DNA from 3 places in the Streptomyces sp. NPDC088915 genome. Region 3 is predicted to be linked to each of the others. Evidence: riboswitches for the same ligand, from Rfam matches in the RefSeq annotation. Region 3 holds a riboswitch; each other region holds the start of a gene.
What was found. Region 3 has a riboswitch for cyclic di-AMP ahead of ACIP5O_RS19310 (transglycosylase family protein). Riboswitches for the same ligand answer to the same signal wherever they lie in the genome.

Region 1 (4,942 bases), on a different contig from region 3:
GGCGCTGTGGTGCACGTACCACCCGGGGCAGACGCCGTACGGGCGCTTCCTCGGCAAGTGCCACGACCTGGCGGAGCGGGGCGTCCGGTTCAGCGTCGGGGTGGTGGGGCTCCCGGAGCACCGGGAGGACGCGCGGCGGCTGCGGGACGCGCTGCCGCCGCACGTGTACCTGTGGGTGAACGCGGCCGAGGGGCATACGTACACCGACGCGGAGGCCGACGGGTGGACGGAGCTGGACCCGCTCTTCCCGTACAGCCGGCGTCCGCACCGCTCGGCGGGGCTGCCCTGCCGGACCGGTGAGTCGGTGGTGTCGGTGGACGGCGGGGGGACGGTGCGGCGCTGCCACTTCGTCAAGGCCGAACTGGGAAACCTGTACGACGGTTCGTACCGCGCCGCCCTGCGTCCCCGCGCCTGTCCCCTCGGCGTCTGCGACTGCCACATCGGCTACGTCCACCTGGAGACGCTGCCGCTGTACGACGTGTTCGCGGGCGGGGTCCTGGAACGGATCCCCGCCGCCGTACCGCCCGCTAGACCCGCTGGAGGGGCATGAGGTCGGGGCGCTTGGCCTCGACGTGGTCCCCGGAGCTCTCGCCGCGCAGCCGGCGCCCGATCCAGGGCACGAGGTACTCCCGCGCCCACTGGATGTTGTCGCGGCGCACTTCGAGCGAGCCGCGCGGCGGGACCGGCGGCCACGCCTGGTCGGGGTCGGCGGGCACCGGCAGGCCGAGGACCTGGGCGGCGCGCAGGGCGACCCGGGTGTGTCCCTCGGGCGAGAGGTGCAGCCGGTCGCCGTCCCAGGCCCGCCGGTCCTGGACGGACCTGAGCGACCACAGGTCGAGGACCGGGCAGTCGTGGCGGTCCGCGATGGCGCGGACGTGCGCGGTGTAGGTGGCGATCTTGCCGCGCAGGTGCCGGAGCACGGGGACGTCACGGGTGTCGAAGCCGGTGGTCACCATGACGGTCCCGACGGCGGAGGTCAGGTCGGCGACGGCGCGCTCGAAGCGCTCGGCCACGTCGTCCGGATCGGTGCCGGGGCGGATGATGTCGTTGCCGCCCGCGCAGAAGGTCACCAGGTCGGGGGCGAGTTCCTTCGCCCTGGGGACCTGTTCCGCCACGATCTGGTCGAGGAGGCGCCCGCGTACGGCCAGGTTGGCGTAGCGGAAGGCGTCGTGCTCCGGCAGCTGGTCGGCGAGCAGGACCGCGAAGCGGTCCGCCCAGCCGACGTACGTCCCGTCGGGGCCGGGGTCTCCGACGCCCTCGGTGAAGCTGTCACCGATCGCCGCGTACGACCCGAATGCGTTCTTGTCTCTTGATCTCGAATCGTCTGCCACGGGGGCACATCCTTCCCTTTCGCGTGTGACCTACGCGACCGTAAGGAGGGGTTGACGACGGGTGACATATGCCACCGATAAAGATTCGCCCAAGTCGGAATAGGCCGACGGCCCGGCGCGTGTGCGCCGGGCCGTCGGAAAAGGGGACGTGCCCTTCGGGGTGTCAGAGGGAGACGCCGTGCTGGCGCAGGTAGGCCAGCGGGTCGATGTCCGAGCCGTAGCTCGGGGTGGTGCGGATCTCGAAGTGCAGGTGCGGGCCGGTGGAGTTGCCGGTGGAGCCGGAGAGGCCGATCTGCTGCCCGCCGCTGACGCTCTGTCCGGCCGAGACCGAGAGGGAGGAGAGGTGGGCGTACTGCGAGTAGTTGCCGTCCTCGTGCTTGATGACGACCTCGTTGCCGTACGAGCCGCTCCAGCCGGCGGAGACGACCGTGCCGGCGCCGACGGCGCGGACGGTGGTGCCGGAGGAGGCGATGAAGTCGACGCCGGTGTGGTAGCCGGAGGACCACATGGAGCCGGAGGCGTGGTACGGGGTGGAGAAGCCGGCGAGGGCGACGGGCGAGACCCAGCCGGTGGAGGAGGCGGTGGAGCTCTCCTCGGCCTTCGGGGCGGCGGCGGCCGGGGCGGCGCGGCCGCTGTCGCGGGAGGCGCGCGGGGCCTCGTCGCCGTTCTTGCCGGAGGTCTGGGCGCCGGTGGTGCTCTTGGGGGCGGCGGGGGCGGAGCCCTTGGCGCCGATGGTGAGCTTCATGCCGGGCATGATGAGGGAGGGGTCGGCGCCGATGGTCCGGCGGTTGTCCTCGTAGACCTTCTGCCAGCCGCCCTGGAGGTGGTGGTCGGCGGCGATCTTCGACAGGTAGTCGCCGGCGACGACGGAGTACGTCCGGGGGCCGGTCTCCGCGGCGGCCTTCGCGGGGGCGGCCTTCGCCGCGACGGCGTGCGCGGTGACGGCGTGCGCGGTGACGGCGGACTGGACGGAGGCGGCGGCCGGGGCGGTCTGCTCGGCGGCGTGGGCCCCCGTGGCGCCGAGGAGCGGGAGGGCGACGACGGCGCCTCCCGTACCGGCGGCGGCGAATCCGCGGGTGAGGGGGTTGCTCTTGGGACGGCGGTGCTTACCCTTCGCGGGCATGGCGAATCCTCTCCGGCGCCTGCGAGGTGAGCTGTCGGGTTCGGACTGGAGATGCCCGGCCGCGCTCTCGCGCGGCTTCACCCCGAGCCGTCCTGTGTCGCGGGACCGGCGTACTTCCTGGGTCCCCCGCTCCTGCCACGCATGGGATGGGTGGAATTCCGGGCGGTGGCAGGATTCGGCGGTCCGTCCGGATTGAGCGTGACGCTAGACGAGCGGGGTCGGCGCGAACAAGCCGCTGTTTTGTCCGGGGATTCCGCCCTAGATCGTTCCCCCGGAATTCCGGTCACCCTCCGTGGAGGACGTTCCTCCGATTCCCTTTCCCCGTACGGAAATTGCGCCGGGCTCCCGGCCACGATCCGTCACTTCTATGACCCTGCTCACGCGCCGAATCCCATCTCGCCTGCAAACAGGGCGCGTTATACCCAATGGGCTAATTCGGACAGATCACCCATTCCCGTCCGAGGGGGTGCGCCGCACCGCTCCCGTCTGGATGATTGCCCCAGGAACCGATCAGGAACCGATGTCGCGTCGGACATCCGCACGCCAACCTTCCAGGAGCATCCGTGACGCAGCAGTTGCCGCAGGTCCCGCCCGTCGAAGCCGCCGAGCCCGAGCTGGCGGAGGTCCGCAACTTCCGGGACGTGGGCGGTCTGCCGACGACGGACGGGCGCGCGGTCCGCCCCGGCCGCCTCTTCCGCAGCGGTCACCTGGCCCACGCGACCGAGAGCGACGCCGCCTTCCTCGCCGGTCTCGGGCTGCACACGGTCTTCGACTTCCGCAACGAGGCCGACCGGCGGATCGAGGGCCCCGACGTCGAGCTGCCCGGGGTGCGAAATGTGAACATACCGCTCAATGACCCGGCCGACGGCAAGGAGTTCTGGCGGCTGGTGCGCGACGGCGAGACCGCGCAGCTGCGGGAGGTCCTCGGCGACGGGCAGGCCGCGGCCCGGATGTCCGATTCGTACTGCCGGATGGTGATCGAGCGCACCGCCGAGCACAGCCGGATCCTGCACTCCATGGCCGAGGAGAGCGTCCCGGCCCTGATGCACTGCGCGGCGGGCAAGGACCGCGCCGGGCTCGCCGTCGCGATCACCCTGCTCGCCGTCGGGGTCGAGCGGGCGGCGATCGAGGCCGACTACGTGAAGTCGAACGAGCCGCACCGCCGCTACAAGGTGCGCCGCAGCTCCACCGCCCCGGACGCGATGGGGCCCGAGGTGATGGAGCTGCTGAGCCCGCTCTTCGACGCGCGGGCGGAGTACCTGCGGGCCGCCTTCGGGACGATCGAGACGACCTGGGGCTCGGTGGACGCCTACTTCTCCGAGGGCCTGGGGTTGCCCCCGGAAACTCGCGAGCGGCTGCGGGAGCGCCTGCTCACCGAGGCGTAGGGCCGGCCGGGATCCCTACTTCGCGCCCATCGCGAAGAGCAGGTAGAGGAAGCCGGCGAAGAGGTGACCGGCGATCAGGTAGGCGAAGAGGCGGAGCACCAGACCCTTGGGGAACTTGCCTTCCCCGCGCTCCTCGCCGGTGACGGACGCAGACTTCTCGGACATGTCGGCCCTTTCCTGAAAAATAGTTACGGCGGTCTTGTCGCGGTCAGCGCCGGTGCGGGGTCCCGTCGCCGAGGCACAGCTCGGCGACGGGGCTCTGCAGCAGGGTGTGGACGAAGAGCAGCTCGGCCCCGCCGGGGGTGGCGGCGCCGATCCGGTGCGGGGTGAGCGAGTCGAAGTGCGCGCCGTCCCCGGGGTCGAGGACGTGGACCGTCTCCCCGAGCGCGAGCCGCACCCGCCCCTCCAGGACGTGGATCCACTCCTCGCCGGGGTGGACGCGCACGATGTCGGCCCGGGTGGCGTACGGCACGTGGACCCGCAGGCACTGGAGGGCGCGTCCGGCGCCGCCCGCCTGGCGGTAGATCCAGCCGTCGGCCTCGACGGGCTCGGAGCGGCCGCCCCGGACGACGGGGTCGCGTTCGGGCGGGGTCTCCCCCAGGAGCTCGGAGACCGTCGTACCGTAGATGCGGGACAGGGCGAGCAGCATCGGCAGCGAGGGCTGCCGGTTCCCCGTCTCCAGGCGCGAGAGGTGGGCCGGCGAGAGGCCGGCCCGCCGGGCGGCGGCCTCCAGGGTGAGTCCCCGGCGGCGGCGCAGGGCCCGCAGCTGCGGGGCGACGTCCGGCAGGACGTCGGTGGCGGAGGCCGGGGAGGTGTCCCCGGGGACGTGGTCCATGCCCCCATTCCGCCAGGATCGTGCCTCTGGGGCAAGTTTCTTGCCCCAGAGGCAAAACCCGGACGGCCGCGCGGAGACCGGAAGGACCGCGCGGAGGCCCGGACGGCCCCGGTTCGGGTCAGCGCTGGGCGACCGCCTGCCTGACCAGGGTCTTCCCGAAGTCCCACATCAGGCCGCCCCCGCCGTGGGCCTCGTCCATGACCGCCGTGAAGGCGGTGACGAACCGGTCCACGTCCGCCTCGTCGACGACGAGCGGCGGGATCAGCTT
Region 2 (4,942 bases), on a different contig from region 3:
GCGACTTCGGGAGGGCGGCGCGGGACGGCCTGGCCGCCGACAGCGACGAGGTGCAGGCCCTCGCGCGGCGCCAGGTCGCCTGGCTGTCGACCACCACGACGCCGACCAAGGAGTACGTGATCGGCCTCGGCCGGATGTACGTCGACGACCCCCGCTTCACCAAGAACTACGACAGGTACGGCGAGGGCACCGCGGTCCTCGTCCGGGACGCGCTGGCGGTCTACGCCGAGCGGAACATGTAGCTCCCGGCCCCGGCTCCCGCCCCCCGGCCCCGGGTTCCGCCCAGGCCCCGGGCCCCGCCCAGGCGCCCAGGTCCCGCCCGGCCCCGGGCGCCGCCCCCGTACGCCGGTCGGCCGTGCGGAGTCGCCGTCCGCCGGGGCGGCGGCCACTCTGGAAGGGCGCGGTACGGGGCCGCGGGCGGGCGGACCGGGCAGGAGAGAACAGGTGGGGCACCCCCTAGGAGCGGCGGGCCGAGGGAGGCGGGGCGGTGAGGGCCGTCCCGCGTACCGGGGCGCCCGGCGGTTCATCCGCGCGCTGCCGCCGATGATCATCGTGGGCGGCATCCTCTTCGACGTGACGACCCCCGCCCCGTACACCGCCTCCCCGATGCTCGCCGCCGCCCCGCTGGTCGCCGCGCCCTTCTTCTCCCTGCTCACGACCCTCCTCACCGGGATCGCCGCCGTCCTCGCCTCGGTCGGCCTCTACCTCTTCAGCGACGACGTCACCCGCGCCCCGGCCGTCGCCGAGACCCTGACCGTGCTCACCGTCTCCGGGCTCGCCCTCCTCATCAACCGGGTGGTGCGCCGCAGCGGCGAGCGGCTCGCCTCGGCGCGGGTCATCGCGGAGACCGCGCAGAAGGCGGTGCTGCCGACGCCCGCCGAGCGGATCGGCGGGCTGCGGTGCGCGGCCCGTTACGAGGCGGCGCAGGCGGACGCGTTCATCGGCGGCGACCTCTTCGCCGTGCAGGACACCCCGCACGGGGTGCGGCTCGTGGTCGGGGACGTGCGGGGCAAGGGCCTCGAAGCGGTCGAGGCCGTCGCCGTCGTCATCGGGGCCTTCCGGGAGGCGGCCGAGCAGGAGCGGACCCTGGAGGGCGTGGCGGAGCGGCTCGAACGGGCGCTGGACCGGGAGGGCACCCGCCGGGACAGCCTCGACGCCGTCGAGGGGTTCACCACCGCCGTCCTGGCCGAGATCCCGCGCTCCGACGGCAGCGGCACCTTCGACGGCTTCGTACGGGTCGTCAACCGGGGGCATCCGCCCCCGCTGGTGCTGCACGGGGACGGGCGGGTCGAACCGGTCGATCCGAGCCGGCCGGCGCTGCCCCTCGGCATGGGGGACCTCGCGTCGTGGCCGGACCGTGCCGAGGCCCGGCCGTACCCGCCGGGCACGACGCTGCTCTTCTACACCGACGGCCTCTCGGAGGCGCGGAACGCGCAGGGCGTCTTCTACGACCCGGCGGAGCGGCTGGCGGGGCGGATCTTCCCCGGACCCGAGGAGGTGCTCGACGCACTCGTGGACGACGTACGGCTCCACACGGGCGGCGGGGCGACGGACGACATGGCGCTGCTCGCGCTGAGCCGCCCGGCGGCGGGGCAGCCGGAGAGGCGCCGGACGATGCCGGTGGTGCCGCCCGGGAGGCCCCGCCACTGACCGCCCCCCGGCCCCGCGCGGCCCCGCCACCGACCGCTCCCCGGCTCCGCGCGGCCCCCGCCACCGACCGCCCCCCCGGGCCCCGCGCGGCCCCGCCACCGGCCTCCCGGCGGCCCCCGTCACCACGGGTAGTCGGAATATCTCCCTGCGATAACAATTGACGTAACGTCAGGTCGCAGGGGGTTTGCCGCTCCCGGAGCCCGCTTTGCTGAAGGGGGGTCAAGTCGGACCATTCCCTACCAATTCACTGAATGATCAAGGGGAACGGCTTGGAATCGGGACCCCCTGTCTATTAACGTTCGATAACGCAGCGCGGTCGTCCCAGCCGTCGCAAGAGACGGCACCGTGCGCACGCGCCGAATCCCGCAAGGGAACCGGGGAACCACCATTTGGGGTGAATCGAGCCCTTCGCACCCACCCGTGCGACCGGGCCCGTAGGAGACCTTCCTGCTCCGAACCCGTCAGCTAACCCGGTAGGCGAGAAGGAAGGAAAGGAGCGCGCCTCCGTGGCGTCCAACACCCCTGCCCCCGAAGCCCCCTTCGATGCCTTCGGCGGCGGTGCGGCCCCCTCCGCCCCGGACACCGAGTGGAACCCCACCGAGGATTCCCTCCGCTCCCAGAACCGCTCCGGCGGCCGCCACCGGGTCGTCAAGCAGCGCTCCAACTTCGCCCGTTCCTCCACCGTTCTCGGCGTCGGCGTCATCGCGGCCGTCGGCGCGGGCGGCCTCGCCACCGCGCAGGACAAGCCCCCGGTGGCCATATCCCTCCCGGACCTCCCGGACCTGAACCTGCCCGACGCCCACGACCTCCCCGGCGTCGGCGCGCTCCTGCCCGGCCAGGAGGAGCGGGAGACGGTCCCCGCGGACCGCGCCAACCCGAACCCGCTGACCTCCGCCACGTACACCACCGAGGCCGACGACCGGGCCGCGCGGACCGGGCAGGTCACGCGGGCGAGCCTGACGACCGCGGACGCCCCGAGCGCCGCCGACGCCGGTGAGGCCCTGCGCGCCCGCATCCTCCAGCAGGCCGAGCAGCAGCAGGCCTCCGCCGACGCCGCCGAGAAGGCCGCCGCCGAGGCGAAGGCCAAGGCCGACGCCGCGGAGAAGGCCGAAGCCGAGGCCAAGGCGAAGGCCGCGGAGAAGGCCGAGGCGGAGGCCAAGGCCAAGGCGGAGGCGGAAGCCCGGGCGAAGGCCGAGGCCGAGCGCCTCGCCGAGCTCGCGGCCAGCTACTCGATGCCCCTCTCCTCGTACACCCTCACCGCCACCTACATGCAGTCCGGCTCGATGTGGTCCTCCGGCCACCACACCGGCCTCGACTTCGCGGCCCCCACCGGCACCCCGCTCAAGGCGGTCCACGGCGCCACGGTGAAGTCGGCGGGCTGGTCCGGCTCCTACGGCTACCGGATCGTCCTGGAGCTGGAGGACGGCACCGAGGTCTGGTACTGCCACCTCTCCTCCATGACGGTCTCCGCGGGCCAGACCGTGGGCACCGGCGAGACGATCGGCCGCGTCGGCGCCACCGGGAACGTCTCCGGCGCCCACCTCCACATGGAGGTCCACCCCGGCGGCGGCGACGGCGTCGACCCGGCGGCCTGGCTGCGCTCCAAGGGCCTGACGGTCTGACCCCGCCGAAGCCGCGCGAACCACGCACGGCACGCACGGAATAGGTCCGGTGGCGGAGACCGTTGATCACTCCATGACCTCTCTCCGTACGCTGGGCACGTCCGACCTCCACGTCTTCCCGCTCGCCCTCGGCGGCAACGTCTTCGGCTGGACCGCCGACGAGGCGCAGTCCTTCGCCGTCCTCGACGCCTACGCCGCCGCGGGCGGCAACTTCGTCGACTCCGCCGACGTCTACTCGGCCTGGGCCGAGGGCAACGAGGGCGGCGAGTCCGAGACCGTCATCGGTCGCTGGCTCGCCTCCCGCGGCAACCGCGACGACGTCGTCGTCGCCACCAAGGCCGGCGCCCACCCCCGGTTCAAGGGGCTCTCCGCCCCCACGATCAAGGCCGCCGCCGAGGAGTCCCTGCGCCGCCTCGGCACCGACCGCATCGACCTGTACTACACGCACTTCGACGACGAGTCCGTCCCCGTCGAGGAGATCGTCACCGCCCTCGACCAGCTGGTGAGGGACGGCAAGGTACGGGCCGTCGCCGCCTCCAACATCTCCCCCGAGCGGCTCCGCGCCTCCCTCGACTTCGCCGAGGCCGAGGGCCTCGCCCGCTACGTCGCCCTCCAGCCGCACTACAACCTGGTCTCCCGCGAGACCTACGAGGGCCCGCTCCTGGAGACCGCCGAGGAGGCGGGGCTCGCCGCCGTCCCGTACTACGGCCTCGCCTCCGGCTTCCTCACCGGCAAGTACCGCCCCGGCACCAGCGTCGACAGCGCCCGCGCCGCCGGGGCCGGCAAGCACCTCGACACCGAGCGGGGCCGGGCCGTGCTCTCCGCGCTCGACGCGGTCGCCGGGGCGCACGGCGCCGAACCCGCCACCGTCGCCCTCGCCTGGCTCGCCTCCCGGCCGACGGTCGTCGCGCCGATCGCCTCGGCCCGTACGGTCGAACAGCTCCCGGCCCTGGTCGCGTCCGCCGACCTGGAGCTCACGGACGAGGAGCTGACCCTCCTGACCGAGGCGTCGGCGGCCCGGGGCTGACCGGGGTTTCGGCAGCCCGGGGCTGACGCCGGACAGACCCTAACCGCGGTAGGGGTTGTAGCCGCCGTAGTCCAGGTACTGCGGCGGCGTCCACGCCCGGCCCGTCGCCCGGGCCGCGTACGTCAGCGCGGGCGAGGCGACCGCCCGGCGCTGCCACAGGTGGTGAAGCAGCTCCTGCTCGCGGGCCGTGAAGTCGGGCCCGGCGGTGCCGCGCCGGGCCCGGTCCCGCAGGAACGCGAGGGTCGTCGCGAAGGACTCGTACTCGCCGACGGCCCGCGCGCCCCGCTTGCCGTACGTCCGGGCGGCGTAGGAGCGGGCGAGCTGCCGGGCCCGCATCGAGGAGAGCGCGAGCGGCTCGTCGGGGGAGAGCCAGCCGGCCGCCGCGTACGCCGGGAGCTCCCCGGAGAGCGTGCGCAGCTCCCGCTGCCGACTCCACACCGCCAGCCAGGTCAGCAGGCCGAAGGCCGGCATCATGAGCGCCCCGTACACCGCGTAGAAGGCCCAGGGGCCGCCGAAGGTGGCCGAGCCGTTCCAGGCGGCGTGCATGCCCATGGCGAGCAGCAGTCCGGCGAGCGGCAGCAGCACCTTCCGCAGCCGCTTCCCGCGCGGGGCGAGCGCGGCGAGGCCGAAGCCGATGCCGGTG
Region 3 (4,942 bases):
GGCATCGGCGGCCCGGCGCTCCTGCTCGGCGATCTCGCCCTGCTGGGAGACGTAGCTCCGCATGGGATAGGCGAGGGCCACCACCAGGGAGCAGACGACGAGGGCGAGGAAGGCCGCGCGGCCGGTGAGCCGGGAGCGGCGGGCCTGACGGCGGGTCTGGGAGCGGTAGACACGGGCGGCGGTCTGCTCGCCGAGCAGCCTGATCCGGGTCGCGGTCGAGAACCGGTCCCGGTCCTTCACGGCCATGTCGTGTCGCCTCCCCTGTTCACGCGGACGTCCCCGCACACGGTACGGGACCGAGTACGGGGACGTACGGAAGCCGCCCTGCGGAAGGGCGCAGCGGGTGTCAGCCCTTGCCGTGCCTAATCAGTTCGCGGTGCGAAACCGCGGGAAGGCGCTGCGGCCGGCGTACACCGCGGCGTCGTCGAGGATCTCCTCGATGCGCAGCAGCTGGTTGTACTTGGCGACGCGCTCGGAGCGGGCCGGGGCGCCGGTCTTGATCTGGCCGCAGTTGGTGGCGACGGCCAGGTCGGCGATGGTGACGTCCTCGGTCTCGCCGGAGCGGTGGGACATCATGCACTTGAAGCCGCTGCGCTGGGCGAGCTCGACGGCGTCGAGGGTCTCGGTCAGCGAGCCGATCTGGTTGACCTTGACGAGCAGGGCGTTCGCGGACTTCTCCTCGATGCCCCGGGCCAGGCGCTCCGGGTTGGTGACGAACAGGTCGTCGCCGACGAGCTGGACCTTCTCGCCGAGCTTCTCGGTGATGACGTTCCAGCCGGCCCAGTCGTCCTCGAACAGCGGGTCCTCGATGGAGACCAGCGGGTAGGCGGCGACGAGCTCCTCGTAGTACTCGGTCATCTCGGCGGCCGAGCGGGACTCGCCCTCGAACTCGTACTTGCCGTCCTTGTAGAACTCGGAGGCGGCGACGTCGAGGGCGAGCGCGATGTCCTTGCCGGGCACGTAGCCGGCCTGCTTGATCGCCTCCAGGATGAGGTCGAGCGCCTCGCGGTTGGAGCCGAGGTTCGGGGCGAAGCCGCCCTCGTCGCCGAGGCCGGTGGAGAGGCCCTTGGACTTCAGGACGGACTTGAGGGTGTGGTAGACCTCGGTGCCCCAGCGGAGGGCCTCGGAGAAGGACTCCGCGCCGATCGGGGCGATCATGAACTCCTGGATGTCCACGTTGGAGTCGGCGTGCGACCCGCCGTTCAGGATGTTCATCATCGGAACGGGCAGCAGGTGCGCGTTCGGGCCGCCCAGGTAGCGGAAGAGCGGGAGGTCGCTGGCCTCGGAGGCGGCGTGCGCGACGGCGAGGGAGACGCCGAGGATGGCGTTGGCGCCGAGCGAGGACTTGTCCGGGGTGGCGTCCAGGTCGAACATGGCCTGGTCGATCAGGCGCTGCTCGGTGGCGTCGTAGCCGACGAGCTCCGGGCCGATCTGCTCGATGACGGCGAGGACGGCCTTCTCGACGCCCTTGCCCTGGTAGCGGTTCGGGTCACCGTCGCGGAGCTCGAGGGCCTCGAACGCACCGGTGGAGGCGCCGGACGGAACGGCAGCACGGCCGGTGCTGCCGTCGTCGAGGCCGACCTCGACCTCGACCGTGGGGTTGCCTCGGGAGTCCAGGATTTCCCGGGCTACGACGACGTCGATGGACGGCACGAGCATCTCCTTCTGGGATGTGACGCGGGATGTGACGCAAGGTCGGTGCAGGGTCGCTTGGCCTTGCGACAAGAGCCTAACCGCCCCGGAGGCTCCGACCGGCCGGGCGCCCGCCCCCTGGGACGAAAAAGGACCCGAGGGCATGCACAACGGGACGAAGGACCCCGGACCTACCGGGCGGTAACCGTCAGACGGGACCGACGGCCGTCCCGTACGGAGGGCCGTCTCGTACGAGAGGTCGTCCCGTACGAGGGGTCGTCCCGTACGAGAGGTGTCCCCCCATCAAGGGGGAACCCCGGCCCGGCGCGCACGGGGGAGTGGCGCGCCGGACCGGGGTGGTCACCGCGGGAGGGTCATCGGGGGCGCGTGAGCCGCCGGACTCACGCGACCCGCCGGGCTCACTTCAGGTGGAGCTGCTGGCCCGGGTAGATCAGGTCGGCGTTCTCGACGACGTCGTCGTTGAGCTCGAAGAGCTGGGCCCAGCCGCCCTTGACGCCCTGGGCGTCGGCGATCTTGCTGAGGGTGTCGCCGGCCACGACCTTGTACTCGCCGTCACCCTTCTTGACCGTCTTGCCGGTCGGGGTGGTGACGGTCTTCTGCGGGGCGGCCTTCGGAGCCTGGCGCGGCTGGCTGCGGGTGGTCGGCTGCTCGGCCTTCCGCTCCTGCTTCGGCTGCGCCTGCTGCTGCGGCTGCTCCTGCTGCGACTGCTCCTGCGGCGCGCTCTCGGCGGCGCCGCCGTCGTACGAGGCGCCGGAGAGGCCCACGCCGCAGCTCGGCCAGGCGCCCTTGCCCTGGCCCGCGAGGACCTTCTCGGCGACGGCGATCTGCTGCGCCTTCGACGCCTGGTCGGCGCGCGGGGCGTAGGCGGTGCCACCGAAGGCGGCCCAGGTGGAGTTCGTGAACTGCAGGCCGCCGTAGAAGCCGTTGCCGGTGTTGATGGACCAGTTGCCGCCGGACTCGCACTGGGCGACGCGGTCCCACTCGGAGGCCGTGGCGGCCGAGGCGGTGCCCGCGGTCATCAGCGGGGCGGCGACGGCGACGCCGGTGACGCCGACGAGCGCGGCGACCTGGGCGGCCTTGGAGGGACGGCGGTGTTTGCCCTTGACGGAAAACAGCATGGGGATTCTCCTCACCGACGCCTGCGAGGTGAGCTGTCGGGTTCGGGCCGAAGAGTTGCCCGGCCGCGTGTCCTAGCACGCGGCTTCACCCCAAGCCGGTCGTCGGCCGTCCGTGTCTGGACGGCCGGGCCCGGCACTTACCTTGGGTCCCCCGCTCCTGCCTTCGGCGCTTGCGCGACGACTGTTCCCGTCGGCCGACGGCAGGATTCGGCGTTTCGGTCGACGGGGCCCGCGGTGGCGAGCGATGACGACCGTAGACACAGACCCCCCCGAAGTTCAAAGAGGCTCATACGACGAATTTCGCCTCTTCTTGCCCTTCGGAGGGGACTGTTTGCGCAGGTGAGGGATGACGGAAGCGGAGCTTGCGGGCGCGACACGCCAGTTGGGACAAAGAGACCCATGTCTCACTCGCCCGGAACCGGACATACACCCACGAACTACCCGGCCGTCGGGACCGAACCCTTCGTCAGGTCGAGGTTCTGACCAGGGAGGATGAGGTCCGGATCGGTGCCCACGGTCCGCTTGTTGGCGTCGTAGAGGGCGGTCCACCCTCCGGGCAGTTCGTTCGCCTGGGCGATGTCCGAAAGGCTGTCACCCGGTCGCACGACGTATTCACCCGAAGAGCCCTGACTGTCCGTTGCGCCCGAATCCTTCGCTTCGTCAGCGATCGGGGTCGATTCGGCCTCTTCGGAAAGATTGCCCTTGTCCGAGGCATGTCTACCGGATTCGGTGGAGCTGTCCGGCTTGCCGGTTTCCTCCGGAGCGGCCTCGCCCCGGTGCTTGCCCGTGCCGGGCGCGGCCGACGCTCCCTCATCTTCCGGGATACCGGGCGTAACAGACGTATCGGGCGTAACGGACTCACCGGGGGCGACGGGGACCGTCGGGTCGGACGGATCGGCCGGGAGCGTCGGGTCCGCCGGGTCCGTGGTCCCGGTCGACGCGGACGGCGCGGACGGCGTCGAGGGGGCGGTCGGCGCGCTCGGGCCCGTCGAGCCGGCGGGGGCCGTCGGCGCGGCCGGTGCCGTGGAGGGGGCGGTCGCGGGGGCGGAGGGCTTCGGCGCCTTGGTGGACGGCGCGGCCGTGGAGGCGCCCGACGAGCCCGAGTTCCAGTTCGACTCGGGGACGGGTGCCACGGAGGTCGCCGGAGCGGCGGCCGGACCCGGGTCCACCCCGGTGGGCTTCCCGTCGTTCTTCAGGCCGGCGATCGGCGCGCAGGTGGCCCAGGTGTCGCTGCCCTTGACGAGGACCTTCTCGGCCACCGCGATCTGCTGGGCGCGGCTGGCCAGGTCGGGGCTGGGCGCGTACGCCAGGCCGCCGTGGCGCTCCCAGTCCGCCTGGGTGAGCTGGAGGCCGCCGTACATCCCGTTCCCGGAGTTGGCGCTCCACTGACCGCCCGACTCGCACTCGGCGACGCGGTCCCAGGTGGCGGCGTCGGCGGCGGACGCGGATCCGGTGGCGAGCAGGGGCAGCGCCATGGCGGATCCGGTCACGCCCGCGGCGACGACGATGGCGGGGGCCTGACGGGGGCGACGGTGTCGTCCGTTCCCGGAACGCATAGGTACGCCTTTCGCGTGACGGCTGAGACTGCCGGGAAACGTAGCGGCATTCGAACGCTCGTCACAAGTCGATGGCCACCCGATCACATGAAGATCACATTTCTGACGGACCGTCACCGTACGAGAGGGGTACGGACGGGGAGAACTCCACCGGAAGCGTGCGCAAACCGCGCATGATGAGCCCGCCGCGCCACCGCAGTTCGGCCGGATCGGCGGCGAGCCGCAGGTCCGGCAGACGGGTCAGCAGGGTGGCGAGCGCGGCCTGTCCTTCGAGGCGGGCGAGCGGCGCGCCGAGGCAGTAGTGGATGCCGTGGCCGTACCCGAGGTGCTGGTTGTCGCGCCGCGCGAGGTCGAGCACGTCCGGCCCGTCGAACCGCTCCGGATCCCGGTCGGCGGCGGCGAGGACCACGAGCACCGGGTCCCCCGCCGGGATCTCCTGCCCGCCGATGGTCAGCGCCCGCGTCGCGTACCGCCAGGTCGCCATCTCCACGGGCCCGTCGTACCGCAGCAGCTCCTCGATCCCGGTCTCCAGGAGCCCGGTCCCGCCGGCGGCGAGGGAGGCCTGGAGGAGTTCCCTTTGTCCGTTATTACGGAGAAGCGCGTAAAGCCCGTTTC

Region 1: it holds a riboswitch for cyclic di-AMP, as region 3 does, so the genes downstream of both, ACIP5O_RS30865 (peptidoglycan DD-metalloendopeptidase family protein) here and ACIP5O_RS19310 (transglycosylase family protein) in region 3, are expected to answer to the same signal.
Region 2: it holds a riboswitch for cyclic di-AMP, as region 3 does, so the genes downstream of both, ACIP5O_RS00075 (M23 family metallopeptidase) here and ACIP5O_RS19310 (transglycosylase family protein) in region 3, are expected to answer to the same signal.

Annotation. Positions count from the first base shown of each region.
Region 1 is NZ_JBIVIR010000020.1:41,499-46,440, forward strand. Features, by position in the region: gene ACIP5O_RS30855 (STM4011 family radical SAM protein) at 1-550, shown strand, start outside; gene ACIP5O_RS30860 (SGNH/GDSL hydrolase family protein) at 528-1,331, opposite strand; gene ACIP5O_RS30865 (peptidoglycan DD-metalloendopeptidase family protein) at 1,495-2,454, opposite strand; cyclic di-AMP (ydaO/yuaA leader) riboswitch at 2,458-2,617, opposite strand; gene ACIP5O_RS30870 (tyrosine-protein phosphatase) at 3,018-3,839, shown strand; gene ACIP5O_RS30875 (DUF6126 family protein) at 3,855-4,004, opposite strand; gene ACIP5O_RS30880 (helix-turn-helix domain-containing protein) at 4,048-4,674, opposite strand; gene ACIP5O_RS30885 (aspartate aminotransferase family protein) at 4,793-4,942, opposite strand, start outside.
Region 2 is NZ_JBIVIR010000001.1:20,511-25,452, reverse strand. Features, by position in the region: gene ACIP5O_RS00085 (MerR family transcriptional regulator) at 1-242, shown strand, start outside; gene ACIP5O_RS00080 (PP2C family protein-serine/threonine phosphatase) at 445-1,650, shown strand; cyclic di-AMP (ydaO/yuaA leader) riboswitch at 1,995-2,145, shown strand; gene ACIP5O_RS00075 (M23 family metallopeptidase) at 2,157-3,272, shown strand; gene ACIP5O_RS00070 (aldo/keto reductase) at 3,346-4,299, shown strand; gene ACIP5O_RS00065 (PrsW family intramembrane metalloprotease) at 4,339-4,942, opposite strand, start outside.
Region 3 is NZ_JBIVIR010000010.1:49,819-54,760, forward strand. Features, by position in the region: gene ACIP5O_RS19300 (septum formation initiator family protein) at 1-246, opposite strand, end outside; gene eno (phosphopyruvate hydratase) at 367-1,659, opposite strand; gene ACIP5O_RS19310 (transglycosylase family protein) at 2,052-2,771, opposite strand; cyclic di-AMP (ydaO/yuaA leader) riboswitch at 2,775-2,950, opposite strand; gene ACIP5O_RS19315 (transglycosylase family protein) at 3,209-4,327, opposite strand; gene ACIP5O_RS19320 (cytochrome P450) at 4,422-4,942, opposite strand, start outside.